One region of the Streptomyces zaehneri genome, then DNA from elsewhere that is predicted to be linked to it. Evidence: riboswitches for the same ligand, from Rfam matches in the RefSeq annotation. Region 1 holds a riboswitch; the other holds the start of a gene.
The links. Region 1 has a riboswitch for glycine ahead of gcvP (aminomethyl-transferring glycine dehydrogenase). Riboswitches for the same ligand answer to the same signal wherever they lie in the genome.
Positions count from the first base shown of each region.

Region 2: another riboswitch for glycine. It lies ahead of gcvT (glycine cleavage system aminomethyltransferase GcvT); the one in region 1 lies ahead of gcvP (aminomethyl-transferring glycine dehydrogenase).

Region 1 covers NZ_JASTTJ010000002.1:620,454-632,387, reverse strand. Annotated here, with positions in the region: gene QQM72_RS05620 (mannose-1-phosphate guanyltransferase) at 1-1,478, shown strand, start outside; gene QQM72_RS05615 (DUF881 domain-containing protein) at 1,645-2,481, shown strand; gene QQM72_RS05610 (small basic family protein) at 2,478-2,810, shown strand; gene QQM72_RS05605 (DUF881 domain-containing protein) at 2,816-3,649, shown strand; gene QQM72_RS05600 (FHA domain-containing protein) at 3,732-4,616, shown strand; gene ftsR (transcriptional regulator FtsR) at 4,661-5,398, shown strand; gene QQM72_RS05590 (bifunctional nuclease family protein) at 5,483-5,956, shown strand; gene QQM72_RS05585 (MerR family transcriptional regulator) at 6,202-6,885, shown strand; gene QQM72_RS05580 (DNA polymerase IV) at 6,955-8,370, shown strand; gene QQM72_RS05575 (nucleotidyltransferase domain-containing protein) at 8,473-8,934, shown strand; gene QQM72_RS05570 (PRC-barrel domain-containing protein) at 8,949-9,320, opposite strand; glycine riboswitch at 9,433-9,528, shown strand; gene gcvP (aminomethyl-transferring glycine dehydrogenase) at 9,713-11,934, shown strand, end outside.
Region 2 covers NZ_JASTTJ010000001.1:331,304-343,237, reverse strand. Annotated here, with positions in the region: gene QQM72_RS01545 (ABC transporter substrate-binding protein) at 1-418, opposite strand, end outside; gene QQM72_RS01540 (ABC transporter permease) at 538-1,545, opposite strand; gene QQM72_RS01535 (enhanced serine sensitivity protein SseB C-terminal domain-containing protein) at 1,859-2,614, opposite strand; gene QQM72_RS01530 (enhanced serine sensitivity protein SseB) at 2,830-3,636, opposite strand; gene QQM72_RS01525 (AAA family ATPase) at 3,715-4,404, opposite strand; glycine riboswitch at 4,578-4,677, shown strand; glycine riboswitch at 4,678-4,795, shown strand; gene gcvT (glycine cleavage system aminomethyltransferase GcvT) at 4,838-5,980, shown strand; gene gcvH (glycine cleavage system protein GcvH) at 6,099-6,476, shown strand; gene glyA (serine hydroxymethyltransferase) at 6,491-7,768, shown strand; gene QQM72_RS01505 (L-serine ammonia-lyase) at 7,844-9,226, shown strand; gene QQM72_RS01500 (MOSC domain-containing protein) at 9,265-9,807, shown strand; gene QQM72_RS01495 (SDR family NAD(P)-dependent oxidoreductase) at 9,996-10,850, shown strand; gene QQM72_RS01490 (NADPH-dependent F420 reductase) at 10,969-11,631, opposite strand; gene QQM72_RS01485 (hypothetical protein) at 11,615-11,934, shown strand, end outside.

The DNA of each region.
Region 1 (11,934 bases):
TCGGTGATGAGTGCCTGATCGGTGAAGAATCGATCGTGCAGGGCAATGTGCGGGTCTATCCCTTCAAGACCATCGAAGCCGGCGCGTTCGTCAACACGTCGGTGATCTGGGAGTCCCGTGGGCAGGCGCACCTGTTCGGCGCCCGTGGAGTGTCCGGAATCCTGAATGTCGAGATCACGCCCGAACTGGCCGTGCGTCTCGCCGGGGCCTACGCCACGACGCTCAAGAAGGGGTCCACGGTCACCACGGCCCGGGACCACTCGCGTGGTGCCCGTGCGCTGAAGCGGGCGGTCATCTCCGCGCTTCAGGCCAGCGCAATCGACGTACGGGACCTGGAGAACGTCCCGCTGCCCGTGGCGCGCCAGCAGACGGCGCGGGGGAGCGCCGGCGGGATCATGATCCGGACCTCGCCCGGAGTGCCTGACTCCGTCGACATCATGTTCTTCGACGGACAGGGCGCGGATCTGTCGCAGGGCAGTCAGCGCAAGCTGGACCGGGTGTTCGCGCGCCAGGAGTACCGGCGGGCGTTCCCGGGAGAGATCGGCGACCTGCATTTCCCGGCCAGCGTCTTCGACTCGTACACCGGGTCGCTGCTGCGGAATGTGGACACCACAGGTATCTCCGAGTCCGGGCTCAAGGTCGTGGTGGACGCCTCGAACGGCAGCGCCGGACTGGTGTTGCCGAGTCTCCTGGGGAAACTCGGCGTGGACTCGCTGACCGTCAATCCCGGTCTGAACGAGGCCAGGCCCACCGAAACGGGCGACCAGCGGCGCTCCGGGCTCGTCCGGCTCGGAGAGATCGTGGCTTCGTCGCGGGCCGCGTTCGGTGTGCGGTTCGACCCTGTGGGTGAGCGGCTCTCCCTCGTCGACGAGAAGGGCCGGATCATCGAGGACGACCGGGCACTGCTCGTGCTTCTCGACCTGGTGGCCGCCGAGCGGCGCAGCGGGCGGGTCGCCCTGCCGGTGACCACGACGAGGATCGCCGAGCAGGTGGCGGCGTATCACGGCACGCAGGTCGAGTGGACGACGACCTCGCCGGACGACCTCACCCGGGTCGGGCGCGACGAGACGGCCATCTTCGGCGGGGACGGCAAGGGCGGCTTCATCGTCCCGGAGTTCAGCAGCGTCTTCGACGGTACGGCGGCCTTCGTGCGTTTGATCGGGCTGGTGGCGCGGACGCAGCTCACCCTCAGCCAGATCGACGCACGGATTCCGCGGGCGCACGTCCTGAAGCGGGATCTGGCGACCCCGTGGGCGGTCAAGGGCCTCGTGATGCGGAGGGTCGTGGAGGTGGCCGGAGACCGCTTCGTGGACACCACCGACGGTGTCCGGGTGGTGGAGACGGACGGGCGCTGGGTGATGGTGCTGCCCGACCCTGCCGAGGCGGTCACCCACCTGTGGGCGGAGGGTCCGGACGACGCGTCGGCGCAGGCTCTGCTCGACGAGTGGTCGGCGGTCGTGGACAGCGCCGGACGCTGATCCACGCGCACGCGCGCGTGCCGGACAAGTGTCCCCAAGGGGGCCTGTCCGGCACGCCGGTGGGGCCATTCGGAGGTACTGGGCGCGACGTGCGACGATGTGCGGCATGCCGCAGCAGCCCCCCGTTCGGAGCACACCCGCGCGCGTGTCGCGCCCGGACGCGTCCATGTCGCTGCTCACCAACGTCATGGACCACAGCCTCGACGACGGTTATGCCGAGGCCGCCGCCCGTAAGCAGGCCGAGGGCGCCGGTGGGCTGCCCAGGACGGTTCGGGCGAAGCTGGGTCTCGCCGTGGGCCTGGTGCTCGCGGCCCTCGTGGTCACCGTCGGTGCGGCGCAGGCGCGGGTCGCGGCGCCGGTCGTCGCGAAGGAGCGGGAGGAGCTCATCGACCGTATCGATCGTGAGACCGATGCGGCCGACGAGCTCGAGAGCACCGTCGACAAGCTGCGCGACGATGTGAGCGGCCGGCAGCAGGAGGCGCTCAAGCAGAGCGGCGGCAGTGACCAGGCGGATCTGGTGGGCATCCTGTCGGGCGCCGTCGAGGTGCACGGGCCAGGCGTCAAGCTGGTCGTGGACGATGCCAAGGAAGCCGCCACGGGCGGTGACGGCAACCCGCGTGAGACCTCCGGCTTCTCCGACACCGGGCGGGTCCGGGACCGTGACATGCAGCGCGTGGTCAACGGACTGTGGGCGTCGGGTGCCGAGGCCGTCTCCATCAACGGGCAACGGCTGACGGCGCTCTCGGCGATCAGGGCCGCGGGTGAAGCGATACTGGTCGACAACAAACCCCTGGTCCCGCCGTACACGGTGCTGGCTGTGGGGGACGGGAAGAACCTCAGCACCAGGTTCCAGAACAGCGCCGACGGGCTGTATCTGAACGCCTTGCAGGAGAACTACGGCATCCGGACGGCCATCTCCGTGGCGGACGACGTCCGGCTGCCCGCCGCACCGAGTGTGATCGTACGTACAGCGCAGCCGAGAACTGAGAAGGGCACATCGTGATCGCCGTACTGGGCCTCGTCGTGGGAGTCGTGGCCGGCCTGTTGGTCCAGCCCGAGGTTCCGGCGGCCGTCGTGCCTTATCTGCCGATCGCCGTGGTTGCGGCGCTGGACGCCGTGTTCGGCGGGCTTCGGGCCATGCTCGACGGCATCTTCGACGACAAGGTGTTCGTGGTGTCGTTCCTGTCGAACGTGGTGGTGGCCGCGCTGATCGTCTTCCTGGGCGACGAGTTGGGCGTCGGATCGCAGCTGTCCACCGGGGTCGTGGTCGTCCTCGGTATCCGGATCTTCTCCAACGCCGCGGCGATCCGTCGGCACGTCTTCCGGGCGTGAGGTCGATGAGCAACCAGGACGAGACGCCCGAGTACAGGCTCCGCAAGGAGTTGCCCGACGAGGTCCCGGTGACTCCGGCCGAGGACGGCGTGGCCGAGAAGCCGGCCGAGCCCGCGCTGACCGGTCGGCAGCGGCTGGTGCAGGGCCTCTGGCCGCCGCGGGTGTCCAGGGCCCAACTCATCGTCGCCCTGCTGCTGTTCGGTCTGGGCTTCGGCCTGGCCGTGCAGGTCGCCTCCAACAGTGACAGCGGAAACGCGTTGCGCGGTGCGCGTCAGGAAGATCTCGTACGCATCCTCGATGAACTCGACGACCGCAGTCAGCGTCTTGAGGACGAGAAGCAAGGTCTCGAGAAGCAGCAGCAGGAGCTGGAGAACAGCTCCGACCAGGCCGAGGAGGCCCGGAAGCAGACGGTCGAGAAGGAGAAGCAACTCGGCATTCTGGCGGGCACGGTCGCTGCGCAGGGGCCGGGCATCACGATGACCATCGAGGACACGAAGGGGACGGTCGAGGCGGACATGTTGCTCGACGCGATCCAGGAGCTGCGGGCGGCCGGGGCCGAGGCGATCCAGGTGAACGGAGTGCGGGTCGTCGCCGGCACCTTTCTGACGGATTCGGGCAGGAGCGTGAGCGTCGACGGGAACAAGATCAACACGCCCTTTCGTTTCAAGGTCATCGGCAACCCGCAGGACCTCGAGCCGGCGCTGAACATCCCTGGAGGCGTGGTGCAGACTCTCGAGAAGGAACAGGCCACCGTGACGGTCGAGCGGTCGGACAAGATCGTTGTGGACGCCTTGCGAGCAGCGAAGCAGCCTGACTACGCTCGGTCGTCGGGCCAGTGAACCGGGGGTGCATGGGGGCCTTCCGGCAGGGGCATGAGGTTGCGGGGGGTCGACGCACCGATCGGGTGGTGCGTGGTGGAAACTGTCTGGTGGGCACGGACGTTGTGAAGGTGTCCGGGTCGACCGGTGTATTCAGTCAGGGTTCGTCCTGCCCCACGGGCGGGTCTGTTTCGGTCAAGGGGAATCGCCCGTGAAGTTGTTTGCGAAGTTGTTCGGCAAGAGCGCGCGAGAGGGTAGCGACAACGCGACCGCTCGCCATCGCGCACAGCCTGACGCAGAGGGTCAGCGGCCGCTGTTCCGGGACCAGGTGGCTGGTCAGGGCGGCGACGTTTCCGGCGGCCAGGGCGCGGCGTCTGTTGACCCTGCGCAGTCCGGCGGCATAGGTTTCGGCCAACCGTCAACCTCAAGTACGGGTGGAGGGTTTTCCCCTATGTCGGCCCTGGTGTGTACGAGGTGCGGTAACCGCAACGCGGAGAACAGCCGCTTCTGCTCCAACTGCGGCGCGCCGCTGCGCCCCGGGCTGACGCCCGAGCGGGCGTCGGAGACGACCTCCACCATCTCCATCTCCGGTCTCGAGGCCTACGACGCCGAGGTCACCGGTCAGACGCAACTGCCCGCGCTCTCGCCCGAGGCGCAGGCCGCGGTCGACGCGCTGCCGCTTGGTTCCGCCCTGCTGGTCGTGCGGCGCGGCCCGAACTCGGGCAGCCGTTTCCTTCTGGACGGCGACCTGACGACGGCCGGTCGTCACCCGCAGAGCGACATCTTCCTGGACGACGTGACGGTCTCGCGTCGCCACGTGGAGTTCCGGCGAAACCCGGACGGCACGTTCAAGGTGGCGGACGTCGGCAGTCTGAACGGCACGTACGTCAACCGGGAGCGGATCGACGAGGTCCCTCTGTCGAACGGTGACGAGGTGCAGATCGGCAAGTACCGGCTGGTCTTCTACGCGAGCCAGCGGGGCTACTGACCGGCCCCCGGGCACCGTCCGGGGGGACTCCCCAGGGAAGGTCCATGCTTCAAACACCGAGGGGCGGTGCCGGACACGGCACCGCCGCCGCGGACGGTGGTCCGATGAGCATCGGCACCGTGCTGAACGCGCTGCGCGACGAGTTTCCCGAAGTCACCATCTCCAAGATCCGTTTCCTGGAGGCGGAAGGGCTGATCGAGCCGCAACGGACCCCTTCGGGGTACCGCAAGTTCAGTGTGCAGGACGTCGAGCGCCTCGGCCACGTCCTGAGGATGCAGCGGGACCACTATCTGCCGCTCAAGGTCATTCGCGAGCACCTGGACGCCGTGGAGCGCGGTGAGGCCGCGCCGCTGCCGACCGTGGGCCGGCAGCGGGACGGCGAGGTCCTTCTGGAGGCGTCGGATGGGCCCACCGTCGCCAGGATCGGCCGGTCCGAGCTGCTGGCGACAGCGGGTATCGGTGAGCCGGAGCTCGCGGAGTGGGAGTCGTACGGCCTCGTCGCGCCGTTGGAGGACGGGGTGTACGACGCCGAGGCGGCCACCGTGGCAGCGCTCGTCGCCGAGCTGGGCAGATTCGGGATCGAGCCCCGGCACCTGCGGGTGATGAAGGCCGCGGCCGACCGTGAGGCCGGGCTCGTGGACCAGGTGGTGGCCCCGCTCAAGCGCCACCGCAATCCGCAGACCAGGGCCCACGCGCAGGCCCGTACGAAGGAAATCGCGGGGCTTACGGTGCGGCTGCACGCGGCGTTGGTGCAGACGGCACTCGGGGTCCGACTGCCCTGAGCGGGCGGTTTCGCCCTGGGCGGATCGGTCACCCGTTCCCGGCCCGACTACCCAAACGTCCCGGGCACGGCCTAGGGTTGCTGTGTGAACGAGCTCGATGTCGTAGGTGTCCGGGTCGAGATGCCCTCCAACCAACCGATCGTGCTGCTGCGTGAAGTGGGAGGCGACCGTTACCTTCCCATCTGGATCGGACCGGGCGAGGCGACGGCGATCGCCTTCGCCCAGCAGGGCATGGCTCCCGCGCGACCGCTGACCCACGACCTGTTCAAGGACGTGCTGGAGGCCGTCGGCCAGGAGCTCACCGAGGTGCGCATCACGGACCTGCGGGAGGGCGTCTTCTACGCGGAGCTGGTCTTCGCCAGCGGGGTCGAGGTGAGCGCGCGTCCGTCGGACGCCATAGCGCTGGCGCTGCGCACGGGGACACCGATCTACGGCAGTGACACGGTCCTCGATGACGCGGGGATCGCCATCCCGGACGAGCAGGAGGACGAGGTGGAGAAGTTCCGCGAGTTCCTCGACCAGATCTCGCCCGAGGACTTCGGCACCAGCAACCAGTAGTCGGCACATGCGCGGAACGCGGGCGTCCTGCACGGGGACGCCCGCGCTGTTTTCGGCAAATGCCAACGGCGAGTGAGAGCGTCCTACGGCTACTTCTCAGCGCATTCGGCTAGCCTTTCCCCGCGACGGGGTGCGGGAAACCACTCTCAGGGTGATTATCACTCGGCGTGCCGAGTGTGGCGATCGTTGACGCACCCCTGGTGACTGCCTACCGTCGACAAGGCAGGTCAAGGACGGAGGTCGGCGTGAGAAGCAGCGGCGACGGTACGGCTGGGGGTGCCCCCGGACTCGGTGTCGGGGGGAGCGGTCCGTACCCTTCCCCGGGCTCTCCAGCACGCTCGAACAGGGGGTACCCCCAGCAGAGCAGCGCGGCCGACCACGCTCCGCAGCGACCGGCGGCCGTGCCGAGCAGCGGAGGGGCGACGTCCATGGCGTCCGAGCAGATCGGCTATCGCGGTCCGACGGCCTGCGCGGCCGCCGGGATCACCTATCGGCAACTGGACTACTGGGCCCGCACCGGGCTGGTGGAGCCGAGCGTGCGGCCCGCCCACGGGTCCGGCACGCAGCGGCTGTACAGCTTCCGGGACGTGGTCGTCCTGAAGATCGTCAAGCGGTTCCTCGACACCGGGGTGTCGCTCCAGAACATCCGCACCGCCGTGCAGCATCTGCGGGAGCGCGGATTCAGTGACCTGGAGCGGATGACGCTGATGAGTGACGGCGCCACCGTCTACGAGTGCACCTCGCCGGACGAGGTCCACGCGCTGCTCCAGGGCGGTCAGGGCATCTTCGGGATCGCTGTGGGCGTGGTGTGGCGGGACGTCGAGAGCGCGCTGTCGCAGTTGCACGGGGAGCGTGTCGACACCGGGGAGACGCTCGTCGGGCACAATCCGGCGGACGAACTGGCCCGTCGGCGCAACCGGGCGGTCTGACACCCTTCCCAGGACGCGAGGGGCGGCCGTACGACGTCATTGTCAGTGGCGTGGTGCAGCATCGGACATGTGAGAAACACGCCCACGATCCTGCATCTCGACATGGATGCCTTCTTCGCCCAGGCGGAGCAGGCGTCCAAGCCGAGCCTGCGCGGGAAAGCCGTCGTCGTGGGTGGTCTGGGGCCCCGTGGAGTGGTCGCTACCGCCTCCTACGAGGCGCGGGTCTTCGGAGTGCACTCGGCGATGCCCATGGCCCAGGCGCGCCGGCGGGCTCCGAACGCGGCGTATCTGGTTCCGCGCTTCGCGTTCTACCGGTCGATCAGCGAGCAGGTCATGGGGCTGCTGCGGGCGCTGTCGCCGCTGGTGGAGCCGCTGAGTCTGGACGAGGCCTTCGTGGACCTGGATGCCGGGGGAGCGGCCTGGGACGGTGAGTCGGCGCGGCTGGCGGGGATCAGGCTGCGCACGGACATACGGGCCGTCACCGGGCTCACGGGGTCGGTGGGCCTGGCCTCCTGCAAGATGCTGGCGAAGATCGCCTCGGAGCAGGCGAAGCCCGACGGGCTGGTGCTCATCGAGCCGGGAACCGAGCGGGCCCTGCTCGGCCCGCTGTCGGTGCGGACCCTGCCGGGGGTCGGTCCGGCGACGGGGGACCATCTGCGCCGGGCCGGGATCACCACGATCGACGAGATCGCCGAGGCGGGTGAGGACGAGCTGGTGCGGCTGCTGGGCAAGGCACACGGGCACGCGCTGTACGCCATGGCGCTGGCCCGCGACGACCGGCCCGTGGTGGCCGAGCGGGAGGCCAAGTCGGTGTCGGTCGAGGACACGTACGACGTGGACATCCACGACCGGGTCCGGGTGGAGCTGGAGGTGCAGCGGCTCGCGGACCGGTGTGTGCGCAGACTGCGGGGCGCCGGTCTGTCGGGGCGGACCATCGTGCTGAAGGTGCGGCGGTACGACTTCTCCACTCTCACCCGGTCCGAGACCCTGCGCGGGCCCACCGATGATCCGGCGGTGGTCCGGGAGGCGGCTGCCCGGTTGCTCGACTCGGTGGACACGACGGGCGGGGTGCGGCTGCTCGGGGTGGGCGTCAGCGGACTGGCGGACTTCACACAGGAGGATCTGTTCGCGCAGGCCGCCGAGGACCGGGCGGACGGTCCCGAGGAGGAACTCGCGGACGAGCCCGTCAGCGAGGTGCCGGTGCCGGTCGAGCGCCAGTGGCGCCCAGGACACGATGTGCGGCATGCCGAGCTGGGCCACGGATGGGTGCAGGGCAGCGGGCTGGGCCGGGTCACCGTTCGGTTCGAGACGCCCGAGTCGGAGCCGGGACGGGTGCGCACCTTCAGGACCGACGATCCGGGGCTGGAGCCGGCGGATCCGTTGCCGCTGGTGCGACGAAGACCCGAGGACGACGGCGGGACGGCGGGAGGCTTGCCGTATCCGGAGGCGAGGCCGTCGGGGGTGGCGCCCGGGAACTCCGCGTGAGGCCGATCAGTTACACAGAGTGAAGCGGTACGAAGTGTGGGGTGCGTCGGAGCGGTGGCGGTGTCCCGAGAAGGGTGACACCGGTGACGGATGGGGAGCTGCATGAAGCTGCACGGAGGCCGGTTCGCGGACCCGGCCGGGGTGTCGCCGGAGCGCGAAGCGGAGGTGTGCCGGGTGGTGGGCCGGGTCACCCGGTGGGCCGGGAACCGGAGCGACGTGGTGGGGCTGCTGCTCGTCGGGTCCTTTGCGCGCGGGGCCGCGCGTCCCGACTCGGATGTGGACCTCGTGGTGTTGTCGACGGCGCCCGCCCGGTACGCGCAGGACGACGGGTGGGCGCGTGAGCTGGCTCTGGGGGAGGTGGTCCGGGTTCAGGAGTGGGGCCCCGTCACCGAATGGCGGTATGTGACCGCCTCCGGTCTGGAGGTCGAGGTGGGCGTCGGTTCCGCCCACTGGGCGCGGACCGATCCGGTCGACGGCGGCACCCGAAGAGTCGTCACGGACGGCGCCTGGCCGCTGTACGACCCCGCCGGGATTCTCCGGGCGCTCATTCAGGCCTGCGGCTGAGGGGCCGAGGGGCTTCAGCTGTCGTCCGTACCCGCCAGCCGGCCGAAGTCGCGATCGGGGAGCGGGGGAGCGGCGCCCACGTCGAGGCCGTAGTGGTGGTAGAGCTGGAGCTCCTGTTCGGGGGAGAGGTGGCGGCCCACGCCGAAGTCGGGAGCGTCCTTGATCAGGGCCCGTTCGAAGGGGATGCGCAGAGTGCCCTCGACCAGCCGGCTGGGCTCCAGAGGGACGAAGGCGTCACGGGAGAACAGACCGGTGCGTATGGCCGCCCACTCCGGAACTCCGGTGGCGTCGTCGAGGTAGACCTCGTCGACCGTGCCGATCTTGGTGCCGTTGCGGTCGAATGCCTTGCGGCCGATCAGGTTGCGCGGATCGATGTCGCTCTGCACGGGCCCTCCACTTGGTCGCAACTCATCCGTAAGCACTACAAAAGAGCAGATTGGGACGAGCGGCCACTCGAGCGAGTCTCATGGACCCCGCTGGTAGTCTGACAACGGCTGCTGACACCGCGCGGGAGAGTCCTCCGGACATCACCGGAGGCGCCGAAGGAGCAAATCCTCCCCGGAATCTCTCAGGCTCACGTACCGCACGGACGAGGTCACTCTGGAAAGCAGGGCGGGTGTCGACGGCGTCGACGGCTTCCGCTCTCACCGACGGTGAAAGCCGGGGTGCCCTCGGGCGACCCGGTGAAGCTCTCAGGTTGAGATGACAGAGGGGGAGGCCGTCCGGGTACCCACCGTGGTGACCCTCGAAGGTCGTGTCAGACCAGGAGGCCTCCGTAATGACCGCCCACCGCATTCCGCTCACAGAGCTCGAGCAGGGAATTCCCTTCGAACAGCGCCACATCGGGCCCGACCTCGAAGCGCGGGCCAAGATGCTCGCACAGGTCGGCTACGGCTCGCTCGACGAGCTCACCGCCGCCGCGGTCCCGGATGTGATCAAGAACGCCGACGCGCTTGACCTGCCGGGCGCGCGCACCGAGGCCGAGGTGCTGGCCGAGCTGCGCTCGCTGGCCGACCGCAACCAGGTCCTCGACTCGATGATCGGCCTCGGCTACTACGGGACGTTCACCCCGCCCGTCATCCTGCGCAACGTCATGGAGAACCCGGCCTGGTACACGGCCTACACGCCGTATCAGCCGGAGATCTCCCAGGGCCGGCTCGAGGCGCTGCTGAACTTCCAGACCGTGGTCGCCGACCTCACCGGGCTGCCGACCTCCGGCGCGTCGCTGCTCGACGAGGGCACGGCGGCCGCCGAGGCGATGGCGCTGTCCCGGCGCATGGGGAAGAACAAGAAGGGCCTCTTCCTCATCGACGCGGACGCGCTTCCGCAGACGATCGCCGTGATCGAGACCCGCGCCGAGCCGACGGGCGTGGAGATCGTCGTCGCCGACCTGAGCGACGGGATCCCGGCGGAGATCGCCGCGCGGGAGATCAACGGCGTGCTCGTCCAGTACCCCGGCGCCTCCGGTGCGGTACGTGACCTCAAGGCGCTCGTCGACCAGGCGCACGGGCTCGGCGCGCTCGTCACCGTCGCCGCGGATCTGCTCGCGCTGACGCTGCTGAAGTCGCCGGGCGAGCTGGGTGCGGACATCGCCGTCGGTACGACGCAGCGGTTCGGCGTGCCGATGGGCTTCGGCGGGCCGCACGCCGGTTACATGGCCGTCCGCGAGCAGTTCGCGCGCAGCCTGCCCGGGCGGCTGGTGGGCGTGTCGGTGGACGCCGACGGGCACAAGGCCTACCGGCTCGCGCTCCAGACGCGTGAGCAGCACATCCGGCGCGAGAAGGCCACCAGCAACATCTGCACGGCGCAGGTGCTGCTGGCGGTGATGGCGGGGATGTACGCCGTCTACCACGGTCCGGACGGGCTGCGGGCGATCGCCCTGCGCACACACCGGTACGCCTCCATCCTCGCCGCCGGGCTCGAGGCCGGCGGCGTCGAGGTCGTGCACGGGTCGTACTTCGACACGCTGACCGTGCGGGTGCCGGCGAAGGCCGCCGAGGTCGTCGCCGCCGCGCGGGAGCTCGGGGTCAACCTGCACCTCGTCGACGCCGACCAGGTGTCGATCGCCTGCGACGAGACGACCGCGCGGGCGCAGGTGTCCGCCGTCTGGGCCGCCTTCGGGGTGGACGGCGACATCGAGGCGCTCGACGCGGCCACCGCAGACTGCCTGCCCGCCGGACTGCTGCGGTCCGACGCGATCCTGACGCATCCCGTCTTCCACCAGCACCGTTCCGAGACCGCGATGCTGCGCTACCTGCGCAGGCTCGCGGACCGGGACTACGCGCTGGACCGGGGCATGATCCCGCTGGGGTCCTGCACCATGAAGCTCAACGCGACCACCGAGATGGAGCCGGTCACCTGGCCCGAGTTCGGGCAGCTGCACCCCTTCGCGCCGGCCGAGCAGGCGGAGGGCTACCTGACGCTCATCCGCGAGCTGGAGGAGCGGCTCGCCGAGGTCACCGGGTACGACAAGGTGTCGCTCCAGCCGAACGCCGGGTCGCAGGGCGAGCTGGCCGGGCTGCTCGCCGTCCGCGGCTACCACCGGGCCAACGGGGACGAGCAGCGGACCGTGTGCCTCATCCCGTCCTCCGCGCACGGCACGAACGCGGCCAGTGCCGTGATGGCGGGCATGAAGGTCGTCGTCGTGAAGACCGCCGAGGACGGCGAGATCGACGTCGAGGACCTGCGGGCGAAGATCGAGCGGTACCGGGACGAACTGTCGGTGCTGATGATCACCTACCCGTCGACGCACGGGGTGTTCGAGGAGCATGTCGCCGACATCTGCGCCCAGGTGCACGAGGCGGGCGGGCAGGTGTACGTCGACGGCGCCAACCTCAACGCGCTCGTCGGTCTCGCCAAGCCGGGGCACTTCGGTGGTGACGTCTCGCACCTGAACCTGCACAAGACGTTCTGCATCCCCCACGGCGGCGGTGGCCCGGGCGTCGGACCCGTGGCCGTACGGTCGCACCTGGCGCCGTATCTGCCGAACCACCCGCTGCA
Region 2 (11,934 bases), on a different contig from region 1:
ACGTGACGCCGTCACGCAGGGTGTACGTGTAGGTCTTGCCGTCGTCCGTGACCTTCGCGGTCTCGGTGGCGAGGTCCGGAGTGACCTCGGCGCCCGCGGCGCCCGGCTCGGCCTTGTTGGTGACGAGCTGACGGCTGTAGTAGCGGGCGAAGTTCCACATCATGCCGTAGTAGCCACGCGTGGTGTCCCACGAGTCGGCGTCCTGCGCGGCACCGAACTTCAGCGTGCCGCCCTTCTTGGCGGCGGAGGCCTGGGCGACCTTGTTGTTCGCGGCGTCGAAGCCGGCGGCACCGGAGCTCGAGCCCTTGTCGCCGTCGTCTCCACCGCCGCCGCACGCCGCCGTGGTCAGCAGCGCGGCGACCGCGGCAGCAGCGGCAAATGCCTGCTTCCGCCGCCCTGAGGTGCGTTGGGTAGTCACGATCTCGGATCCTCCGGATAGATGAGAGATACCCCGTGTGAAGACCACGGGACGGTTGGGGCGCCGTGTGTTCGGCGGTTCTGCGGCTCGCTGTGTTCGCGGATCCCCGTCGGGGCGGATCAGCGGGAGGCCTTCGGGTCCAGCGCGTCCCGGACGCCGTCACCGAAGAGGTTGAAGGCCAGCACGGTGATGAAGATCGCCACACCCGGGACCACCATGTACATGGGGTCGGACTCGTAGTAGTCGATCGCGCTCGAGAGCATCTGCCCCCACGAGGCGGTGGGCGGCTTGACACCGACGCCCAGGAAGCTGAGCGCCGCCTCGGTGAGGATGTTGGTGGGGATCATCATCGTCGTGTACACGACGATCGGGGCGACCAGGTTGGGCAGCAGTTCCTTGAACAGGATGTACAGCCGACCCGCGCCCAGCGATCGGGCGGCCTCGACGTACTCGCGCTCGCGCAGCGAGAGCGTCTGGCCGCGCACCACGCGTCCGATGTAGGGCCAGCCGAAGAAGCCGATGACCAGGATCATCACGAAGACACGCACGCTCGAACCGGAGAGGCCGAGCAGGTCGTTCGGCATGACGGAGACCAGCGCGATGATGAAGAGCAGCTGCGGGAAGGCGAGCAGACCGTCCATCACCCGGCTGATGAGGGAGTCGACCCAGCCGCCGAAGAAGCCGGCGAGGATGCCCAGCACCGTTCCGAGGATCACCGCGACCACGGCCGACAGGAAGCCGACCAGCAGCGAGATCCGGGCGCCGTAGAGGATGCGGGCGAAGATGTCGCGGCCGTTGACCGGCTCGACACCGAGCAGGTGGTCGCCGCTGACGCCGCCCAGGGAGCCCGTGGGCGTGCCGAAGAGCGGGTCGATGAGGCTCTCGTGGTACTCGTTCGGGTCCTGCCCGAGCAGCCCGGTGATGACCGGCGCGAGAAGCGCGACCACGACCAGGACGAGCACGACGACGCCGCCCGTGAGGGCGAGCTTGTCCCGCTTGAGGCGCTCCCAGGCGATCCGGCCCAGGGAACGGCCCTGAACGGCCTTGGCGCCGCTGGTGGCGACCGACGCTTCCTCGGCCGCGCTCGGGGCCGCTTCCGCGGTCGGCTCGTGCAATGGTGCCGTCATCTGGCAGGGACCCCTCTCAACCGGCGGTAGCCGGCCCGCACTTGCCGCTGTAGCGGCGTGATCAGTCCGTAATACGCAGGGGATAAGTCCCCTGACGCCGGAGTCTTCAACGGTTTGGCGATCTGTAGCCAGACTTGGCAGTGAATGGATGCGTAAACGTGATCCGGGTAGAGGGGTTCCGTTATCCGGACGGCGGGTAACGGCCCCCGGACACTGACTTATTGGCCCAGATCGGACAAAACCGGTACCAATCGTCGCCATCTACGCGCGAAGACATCCGGCCCCCACCTCGCGGCAGGACCCGATTCGGCCGTCAGTAACGTCCGGTGGGCGGATAGCCGTAGCCGCCGGCGGGAGCCTGGGCCGGGGCAGGTGCGTGCGCCTCGCGGTCGTAGAAGGGCCGGGCGGTGGCGCGCATCCACATCACGACGGGGTCGTACTCGTCCGTCATGGCGACCGTCGACACCGGCAGCCCGTCCGGCACGGCCCCGATGGACTGCTGCATCATCGCCCGTACGGCGTCCACGGCCTGCGGGGAGGAGTCGTACACGTCGAGCCCGATGGCCAGATAGGGCGCGCCGAGTGCCGGCTGCACCCAGGCGCGACGCAACGCGCGCACCGCCGGGGTACGGTGGGCGTTCTGCGCGAGCAGGGCGTAGAACTGCGGGATCTCGATGCCCGGTTCGGACAGCCGCAGCGGCCCGGCCGGCTGGCGCTCCAGGCCGGTGGCGATCCGGCGCAGGTCCAGCCACGGGATGCCGACCCCGCCGCCGGGGGCGTGCGGGTTCAGCCAGAGGCCGTAGTGGTCGGGGTAGAGGGTGCGGGCCACGTCGAGCCCGTCGACCACCTCGTACGACCTGTTCCAGCCACTCGCGCTGAGTTCCTGGGCGGAGGTGACGCAGGGGGCGTAGCCGTGCCCTTCGACCTCCATGTTTCCGTACTGGGCGTCCGGGGAGCCGGCCTGGCCGTGCCACAGCAGCATCCAGACCTGGCCGGAGGAGGGGGTCGCGAGCGCGCGCAGGAGCGCCTCGTAGGCGTCGTAGCGCCCGGGCGTGACCTGGCGCAGCATGTGCTCGACCGAGCCGGTCGCGGCAGTGCCAGCGCTCACTTTTTATCGCCCCTTCGAGAAGTTGCCCCGCGTCGGAGTCCAGCTTAGGCGCTCCGCCGGTCCGGCCGTTGAGAGCGCGGGGCCCGCTGCGATCGTCGGGCCGCGGATCCCGCGTGGCCGGGCGTGCCCCGCGGCACAGCCGCACCCGGACACGGCCCCGTGCCCCTCGGGCGGGTTCACCGGTCCCTCGTGTAGAAGGGGCGGACGCGGGCTCTCAGCCAGTCGCCCACCGGGTCCTGGGCGACGTCCAGAAGGACCAGGTTGACCGGCCAGGGGGCCGAGGTCCTGCCCAGAGCCCTGCCCAGGGCCTCCAACGGCAGGGCCCTCAGGTCGCCTTCCAGCCGGGAGAGTTCCACTCCCACGAACATCACCGGGTCCGCCGTCTCGATGGCGGCCAGGCAGCGGCGGGCCGTGCGGACCACGCCCGTGGCCTCGAACTCGGCCGAGGCCGCGGCCAGGAAGTCCATCGGGTCGTCCTGCCAGTCGGGCTCGTACAGACGGACCCGGCCGCCGGCCGCGGTGCCGTCCAGCGGAGTGCGGCCCGCCCGGCAGAGCTCGGCCACGGCGGGCGGGGGCAGCGGGACGCCGACCACACCGTCCGGGTTCACCAGGATGCCCACCTGCGGGGGCAGTCCCCGGGCGAACTCCACCGCCGGCGCGATCGTGAACGACATGTGCGAGCCGACGACCTGCCGGAACTGCTCCTCGGAGCTGAAGACCGGCACGTACACCTGGCCCTCGATCTCCATCGTGGGCAGGTCGAGGGGGCCGCTGTGCGGGCCGCCGCCGCCGGGCAGCGGCACCCAGACGAAGCTGCGTCCGAGCACCTCGACGATCCGGCCGCCGGCTCCCGGCACGCCGAGGGAGACGGAGAGCACCTCCTCCAGCTCGTTGCCGGGCCATCCGCCGTGCGGATGGGGGTGCGCCTGCGCCGGAAAGTCCGCGGAGAAGTCCGTCGGAAAGTTCGCCGGGGGGAAATCCATCTGCCTACCGCCTGCTGAGAACCGCTCACTCCGTTGTGGCTGAAAGGCTAGCGGGTACCGGGGGCCGCGCCCGAGCCCTCAGCCCGTGAACCCGATGCGGCGCAGTGTGTCGGCCGCCGCGCGGTCGAGCAGGACCGCCGAGCCGCAGCCCTGGGGCAGCCGGCCCTTCTCCACCGAGCACGCCAGCCGGGCGGCGGCGTGGCGGTGGCGCAGGAACGCGTACCGGGAGACGCCCCGGCCGCGCTCGCGCTGCCCCTCCAGGGCCGTGTCCGCGGCGACGTCCAGCAGCAGCAGGTGGAGGGTGCCGCCGCGGCGGCGGGCCTCGCGGGCCAGCCAGTCACGGACCCAGGCCTGGGTACCGCAGTCGTGCACGACGACGCCCTCGCCGCTGCGCAGCGCCCGGCGCAGTCCGGCGTAGTGGGCGAGCCGGACCAGGGGGCGGTAGAGGCCGTAGGGCAGGAAGCGGGGGGCACGGGCGTCCCAGCGGTCCCGGGTGTCCTGGGAGTCGACGCGGATGCCCTGCACGGTCCGCCGCATGAGGGTGGACTTGCCGCTGCCGGGCAGACCCGTGACCACGACCAGGTCACGGGGGCCGAAGAGCAGGCCGTGCGGGCTGCGGCCGGCCCGCTCCCGCAGGTCGCGGACGACGGGCGCCGACTGCGGGCCGGCCGCCTCCCGGGCCGGGGCGACGGGCTGCGCGGGCAGCGCGATCCCCGAGCCGGTCGCGAATGCGGTGGGCCTTGCCCTGGTCGACCTGTTCACCGTGATCGTCCTCCCCTGGGGTCAGATGGTGTCCTCATCCCCACCGAGCGTAAAGAGAAGGTAATGCGCCACGCCCGGCGATTTCGTGCGCGTACCGACACAAGCCGGTTACAGATGCGGCCTGCCGTGATCGGGGCGAGCCGTGCAATGATGGCCGCGCCAACTGCATACCGGCCGTTTGAATCCGCGCGGGAGAGTCCTCAGCAGCAGCTTCGCTGGGGCGCCGAAGGAGCAAGTCCCTCCCTTGAATCTCTCAGGCCCCGTTACCGCGCGGGCGAGGCACATCTGAAAAGCGGGCCGCTGTCTCCAGTGGCTCCACCCAAGGTGCAAGTCATGACCGATCCCGTCGCGGGTTGTCATGGCGAACCTCTCAGGTTCCGATGACAGATGGGGAGGAACGACCTCGCCGTGCCGTCATGCCTTGGGAGACGAACGCCCGATGAGCAGTACCGACCCCGCATCCGACCAGACCGCCGCGCAGCGCCACACCGCCCTCGACGCGGTGCATCGCGCGCTCGGCGCGACGATGACCGACTTCGCCGGCTGGGACATGCCCCTGCGCTACGGCTCCGAGCGCGACGAGCACCACGCCGTCCGCACCCGGGCCGGGCTCTTCGACCTGTCGCACATGGGCGAGATCACCGTCACCGGCCCGCAGGCGGCCGCCCTTCTCGACTTCGCCCTGGTGGGCAACATCGGGGCGGTCAGGAACGGCCGCGCCCGCTACACGATGATCTGCCGGCCGGACGGCGGCATCCTGGACGACCTGATCGTCTACCGGCTGGCCGACACCGAGTTCATGGTGGTGGCCAACGCCTCCAACGCGCAGGTCGTGCTGGACGCGCTGACCGAGCGCGCCGAGGGCTTCGACGCGGAGGTCCGCGACGACCGCGACGCCTACGCCCTGATCGCCGTGCAGGGCCCCGAGTCCCCCGGCATCCTCGCCGCCGTCACCGACGCCGACCTGGACGGCCTGAAGTACTACGCCGGTCTGCCCGGCACCGTCGCCGGCGTTCCCGCCCTCGTCGCGCGCACCGGCTACACCGGCGAGGACGGCTTCGAACTGTTCGTCCGGCCGGAGCACGCCGTCGAGCTGTGGCAGGCGCTGACCAAGGCCGGCGAGGGAGTCGGACTGGTGCCCTGCGGTCTGTCCTGCCGGGACACGCTGCGCCTGGAGGCGGGCATGCCGCTGTACGGGCACGAGCTGAGCACCTCCCTCACCCCGTTCGACGCGGGGCTCGGCCGGGTGGTGAAGTTCGACAAGGACGGCGACTTCGTCGGACGTACGGCGCTGGAGGCGGCCGCCGAGCGCGCCGCCTCGCAGCCCCCTCGCGTCCTCGTCGGCCTGGTCGCCGAGGGCCGTCGGGTCCCGCGCGCCGGGTTCGCCGTCGTCGCCGGCGGCGAGGTGATCGGCGAGGTCACCTCCGGCGCCCCCTCCCCCACTCTCGGCAAGCCGATCGCGATGGCGTACGTCGACGCCGCCCACGCGGCGCCGGGGACCACGGGCGTCGGCGTGGACATCCGAGGCAGCCACGAGCCGTACGAGGTCGTGGCGCTGCCGTTCTACAAGCGCCGGAAGTAGACACTGGGCGCGTTGACGCCCGCCCGCACGTGACCCTGGGCACATTTCCGCTGCTCACGTGCGTTTCCAGCAGTCCCCCCTTCACCAGCACCCTCCCGCGTACAGGAGAATTCAAGCCATGAGCAACCCCCAGCAGCTGCGCTACAGCAAGGAGCACGAGTGGCTTTCGGTCGCCGAGGACGGCGTCTCGACGGTCGGCATCACGGAGCACGCGGCCAACGCGCTCGGCGACGTGGTCTTCGTACAGCTCCCGGAGGTCGGTGACACGGTGACCGCGGGCGAGACCTGCGGCGAACTGGAGTCGACCAAGTCGGTCAGCGAGCTGTACGCGCCGGTCTCCGGCGAGATCGTCGAGGTCAACCAGGACGTCGTCGACGACCCGGCGCTGGTGAACTCCGCCCCCTTCGAGGGCGGATGGCTGTTCAAGGTACGCACGGCGGGCGAGCAGGACGACCTGCTCACCGCCGACGAATACACCGCCTTCACCGCCGGCTGAGGAGTCGTAGACGCATGTCCGTCCTGAACACGCCCCTGCACGAGCTCGACCCGGAGATCGCCGCCGCGGTCGACGCCGAGCTGAACCGCCAGCAGTCCACGCTCGAGATGATCGCCTCGGAGAACTTCGCTCCGCTCGCGGTGATGGAGGCGCAGGGCTCGGTCCTGACCAACAAGTACGCCGAGGGCTACCCGGGCCGCCGCTACTACGGCGGCTGCGAGCACGTCGACGTGGCCGAGCAGATCGCGATCGACCGGATCAAGGAGCTGTTCGGCGCCGAGTACGCCAACGTGCAGCCGCACTCGGGCGCCTCCGCCAACCAGGCCGCCCTGTTCGCGATGGCCCAGCCCGGTGACACGATCCTCGGCCTGGACCTGGCGCACGGCGGTCACCTGACCCACGGCATGCGGCTGAACTTCTCCGGCAAGCAGTTCGACGTGGTCGCCTACCACGTGGACGACGCCGGACTGGTCGACATGGCCGAGGTGGAGCGGCTCGCCAAGGAGCACCGCCCGAAGGTGATCATCGCGGGCTGGTCGGCGTACCCGCGGCAGCTGGACTTCGCGGAGTTCCGCCGGATCGCGGACGAGGTCGGGGCCTTCCTGTGGGTCGACATGGCCCACTTCGCGGGTCTGGTCGCGGCAGGTCTCCACCCGAACCCGGTGGAGTACGCCGACGTCGTCACGTCCACCACCCACAAGACGCTGGGCGGCCCCCGCGGCGGCATCATCCTCGCGAAGAAGGAGTTCGCGAAGAAGCTGAACTCGTCCGTGTTCCCGGGTTTCCAGGGCGGCCCCCTGGAGCACGTGATCGCGGCCAAGGCGGTCTCCTTCAAGGTCGCGGCGAGCGAGGACTTCAAGGAGCGTCAGGCCCGCACGGTCGAGGGCGCGAAGATCCTCGCCGAGCGCCTGACCTCGCCGGACGCCCGCGCGGCCGGGGTGAACGTCCTGTCCGGCGGCACCGACGTGCACCTGATCCTGGTCGACCTGCGCGAGTCCGAGCTGGACGGTCAGCAGGCCGAGGACCGGCTCCACGAGGTCGGCATCACGGTCAACCGCAACGCGGTCCCGAACGACCCGCGCCCCCCGATGGTGACCTCCGGACTGCGGATCGGCACGCCCGCCCTCGCGACCCGCGGCTTCACCGCCGAGGACTTCGCCGAGGTCGCGGACGTGATCGCCGAGACGCTGAAGGCGCCGTCCCCGTTCCCTGCGGCCGACGCGGCGGCGCTCAAGGCCCGGGTCACGGCCCTGGCCGACAGGCACCCGCTGTATCCCGGTCTGGGCAAGTAGTTCCCTTTCCCGGGTGCCGCGCACACTGAGAGGTGTGGGCGGCACCCCGCACCACCCTGCATTGAGGAGTTCCCCGTGGCCATCTCGGTCTTCGACCTGTTCTCGATCGGCATCGGCCCGTCCAGCTCCCACACGGTCGGCCCGATGCGCGCGGCCCGCATGTTCGCCCGGCGGCTGCGGGGCGAGGGTCTGCTGGACTCCGTCGCGTCGGTGCGCTGCGAGCTGTACGGCTCGCTCGGCGCGACCGGCCACGGCCACGGCACGCCGAAGGCGGTGCTGCTCGGCCTGGAGGGCTCCTCGCCGCGCACGGTGGACGTGGAGGGCGCGGACGACCGGGTGGAGCAGATCAAGGTCTCCGGCCGGCTGCGGCTGCTGGACTCGCACGAGATCCCGTTCTCCTACGACGACCACCTGGTCCTGCACCGCCGCAAGGCCCTGCCCTACCACGCCAACGGCATGACGATATGGGCCCACGACGCCCAGGGCGCCGAGCTGCTGGCGAAGACGTACTACTCGGTCGGCGGCGGCTTCGTCGTGGACGAGGACGCGGTCGGCGCGGACCGCATCAAACTCGACGACACGGTCCTGAAGTACCCCTTCCGCACCGGCGACGAGCTGCTGCGGCTGGCGAAGGAGACCGGCCTGTCGATCTCCTCGCTGATGCTGGAGAACGAGCGCGCCTGGCGCACCGAGGACGAGATCCGGGACGGCCTGCTGGAGATCTGGCGGGTGATGCAGGCCTGTGTGTCCCGGGGCATGTCCCGCGAGGGCATCCTGCCCGGCGGCCTGCGGGTCCGCCGCCGGGCGGCCATGACGGCACGTCAACTCCGGGCGGAGGGCGACCCGTTGGCGCTCTCCATGGAGTGGATCACGCTGTACGCGATGGCGGTGAACGAGGAGAACGCGGCCGGCGGCAGGGTGGTGACGGCCCCGACGAACGGCGCGGCCGGCATCATCCCGGCGGTCCTGCACTACTACGTGAACTTCGTGGCCGGCGGCGCCTCCGAGGGGGAGAAGGAGGACGGGGTGGTCCGCTTCCTGCTCGCGGCCGGCGCGATCGGCATGCTCTTCAAGGAGAACGCCTCCATCTCCGGCGCCGAGGTCGGCTGCCAGGGCGAGGTCGGCTCGGCCTGCTCGATGGCGGCGGGCGCGCTGGCCGAGGTCCTCGGCGGCTCCCCCGAGCAGGTCGAGAACGCGGCCGAGATCGGCATGGAACACAACCTCGGCCTGACCTGCGACCCCGTGGGCGGCCTGGTCCAGATCCCGTGCATCGAGCGCAACGGCATGGCCTCGGTGAAGGCGGTCACCGCGGCCAGGATGGCGATGCGCGGCGACGGTTCGCACAAGGTGTCCCTGGACAAGGTCATCAAGACGATGAAGGAAACGGGCGCGGACATGAGCGTCAAGTACAAGGAGACGGCCCGGGGCGGGCTGGCGGTGAACATCATCGAGTGCTGACCCGGCAGCGGGTCGCGGGGACAGGGGAGCTTCGCCGTATGAGCGGGTCGGTCAGCGCTGTCAGCAGCAGCGGGACGTACTCCTTCACCAAGCCGAACCGGGAGAGCGTCACGCTGGTCGCCGGGGTCGGGGTGGTGGGGGACGTGCATGCCGGGGCCACGGTGAAGCACCGGTTCCGGATGGAGAAGGATCCCTCGCAGCCGAATCTGCGGCAGGTGCACCTCATCCACGAGGAGCTGTTCGAGGAGGTGCGTACGGCCGGGTTCGAGGTGGCCGCCGGACAGCTCGGGGAGAACGTGACCACGCGCGGGATCGACCTGCTCGGGCTGCCCACCGGGACGCGGCTGCGGCTCGGCGGACAGGCCGTGGTCGAGGTGACCGGGCTGCGCAATCCCTGCAAGCAGATCGACGACTTCCGCAGGGGCCTGATGAAGCAGGTCGTCGGGCGGGGCCCGGACGGACGGCCGGCCTTCAGGTCCGGGATCATGAGTGTGGTGCTCAGCGGGGGTGTGGTGCGGCCCGGGGACTCGATCACGGTCGAGCTGCCGGACGGACCGCACCACCCCCTGCGGATCGTCTAGGTGACTGATGCGAAGGTGTGAGTGGTCGAGAGAGACCTCACCTGCTCGCGCAGGCTGACACCAGCCGCGTGCACCCACGGCGATCTGCCGCCCGAGCCGGGCCACGGCGATCTGCCGCCCGAGCCGGGCCACTACGGGCGGAGCCCGGCCGGGCGGGTGGGAGCTACGGGAGGCGTGTCGCAGTCCGGATGAGGTCGGCGACGGCCCTGGACCGGCTGTGCGGTGGCCAGGCGATCACGGTGGTCACTGTCGGCGCGTCCAGCACGGGCACGGCGGCGAGGTCACCGTGCGGTTGGGCTCGGCACGACTCCGGTGAGACCGCACAGGCCTGCCGAGCGCGACGAAATGCAACAACTGCGCATGGTCGCGGACCTGCGGGCCTGGGCACCCTCGGCTGGAGCGTCGGCGTCGGCGCCCGCGACGACCGGCGCCGAAGCGTCGCGGTGGAGAAACTGCGCGCCGCGGGCATCGACGCGTTCGCCGTACCGCTGGACGTGACCGACGACGCGAGCGCGAGGGCCGCCGCACGGCTGATCGACGAACAGGCCGGACGCCTCGACGTGCTCGTCAACAACGCCGCCATCGCAGGCGACATGCCCCAGGAGCCCACCCGGATCGACCCCGCCACCATCCACACGGTCGTGGACACCAACGTGATCGGCGTCATCCGCGTCACCAACGCGATGCTGCCGCTGCTGCGCCGCTCCGCCGCACCACGGATCGTGAACATGTCCAGCGGCGTCGGCTCCCTCACCCGGCAGTCAGGACCCGCCGCCGAGCGGACGGCAGGTCCGGTGTCCGCGGCGTACGCGCCGTCGAAGACGTTCCTGAACGCCGTCACCCTCCAATACGCCCGGGAGCTGAGCGGCACGAACATCCTGATCAACACCGGCTGCCCCGGCTACGTCGCCACCGACCTCAACGGCTTCCGCGGCGTGCGCACCCCCGAACAGGGCGCGGCGATCGCCGTCGAACTCGCGACTCTGCCCGACGACGGCCCCACCGGACAGTTCTTCGACGACGCCGGCGCGGTGCCCTGGTGACGTGCACGGCGGCCATCACCCGCCAGGCTGACGGCCGACGAACGGCAGACCCTGCTCGACATGCTCCACGCCGGACCCGGCCTCGGGCGCGAATCGTCAGACACGCCCTGGGCCGGTTCTAGCCGCGGAAGGTGGCCGGGCGTTCCGGGCTCGCCTCGGCGAGGGCCGCGGTGACCGCCTCGGTGCCGGCCCGCAGGCCGTAGACGGGGGTGTCGGGCTGCTGGCGCCATGAGTCGTCGATGCCGCCCGCGTCGACGGTGTCGAAGCCGAGATCGTCGATCAGGGCGCGGACCTTCGCCTTCGCCGCCTCGTCGTCGCCGGCCACCGGGAGCGCCATGCGGTCGGGGTCGCCCGCGGGGAGCGGGCGGTCCAGGATGTCCTGGGCGTAGGTGCCGTTGAAGGCCTTGATCACGGCGTGGCCGATGTGGCGTTCGATCCAGCGGCTCTCGGTGAGGCCCTCGTCCTCGATCTCCGCGATCCGGCCGTCGCGCTGCTGCGGGTAGTAGTTGTTGGTGTCGATGACGGCCACACCGTCGGCCGCGCCGTCCAGGACGCCGGACGGCAGGCCCGGGACGGCCTTGAGCGGAATCGTGACCACCACGACCTCGGCATCGCGCGCCGCCTCCTCGACGGTGACGGGGGTCGCTCCCGTCTCCTCGGCGAGATCCTTGAGCGTCTGCGGGCCGCGGGAGTTCGCGACGGAGACGTCGTGGCCGAGCGCGCTGAGGCGCCGGGTGAGGTTGCCGCCGATGTTGCCCGCGCCGATGATGCCGATCTTCATGAGAGGCCTTGCCTTCCGGGACCGAGACGATTCGGATTCGATGCACATGCATGCACCTGTGGGTCCAACCCCGGCGGGCGGCGGGCTATTCCGGCTCCGCGACGATCCCTTCGAGATTCTCCGCGGCCCGGCGCCGTCCGTCGATCGGATCCTCCGGTTCCGCCCCGAGGACGGCCGCTTTGAATTCCGGGCCCCCGTCCGCGACACCGCGGACCGGCGCCTCGCGGGCCTCGCGGGCCTCGCGGGCCTCGCGGGCCTCGCGGGCCTCGTCGGCCTCGTCGGCGGTGCCGGGCTCCCGGACGC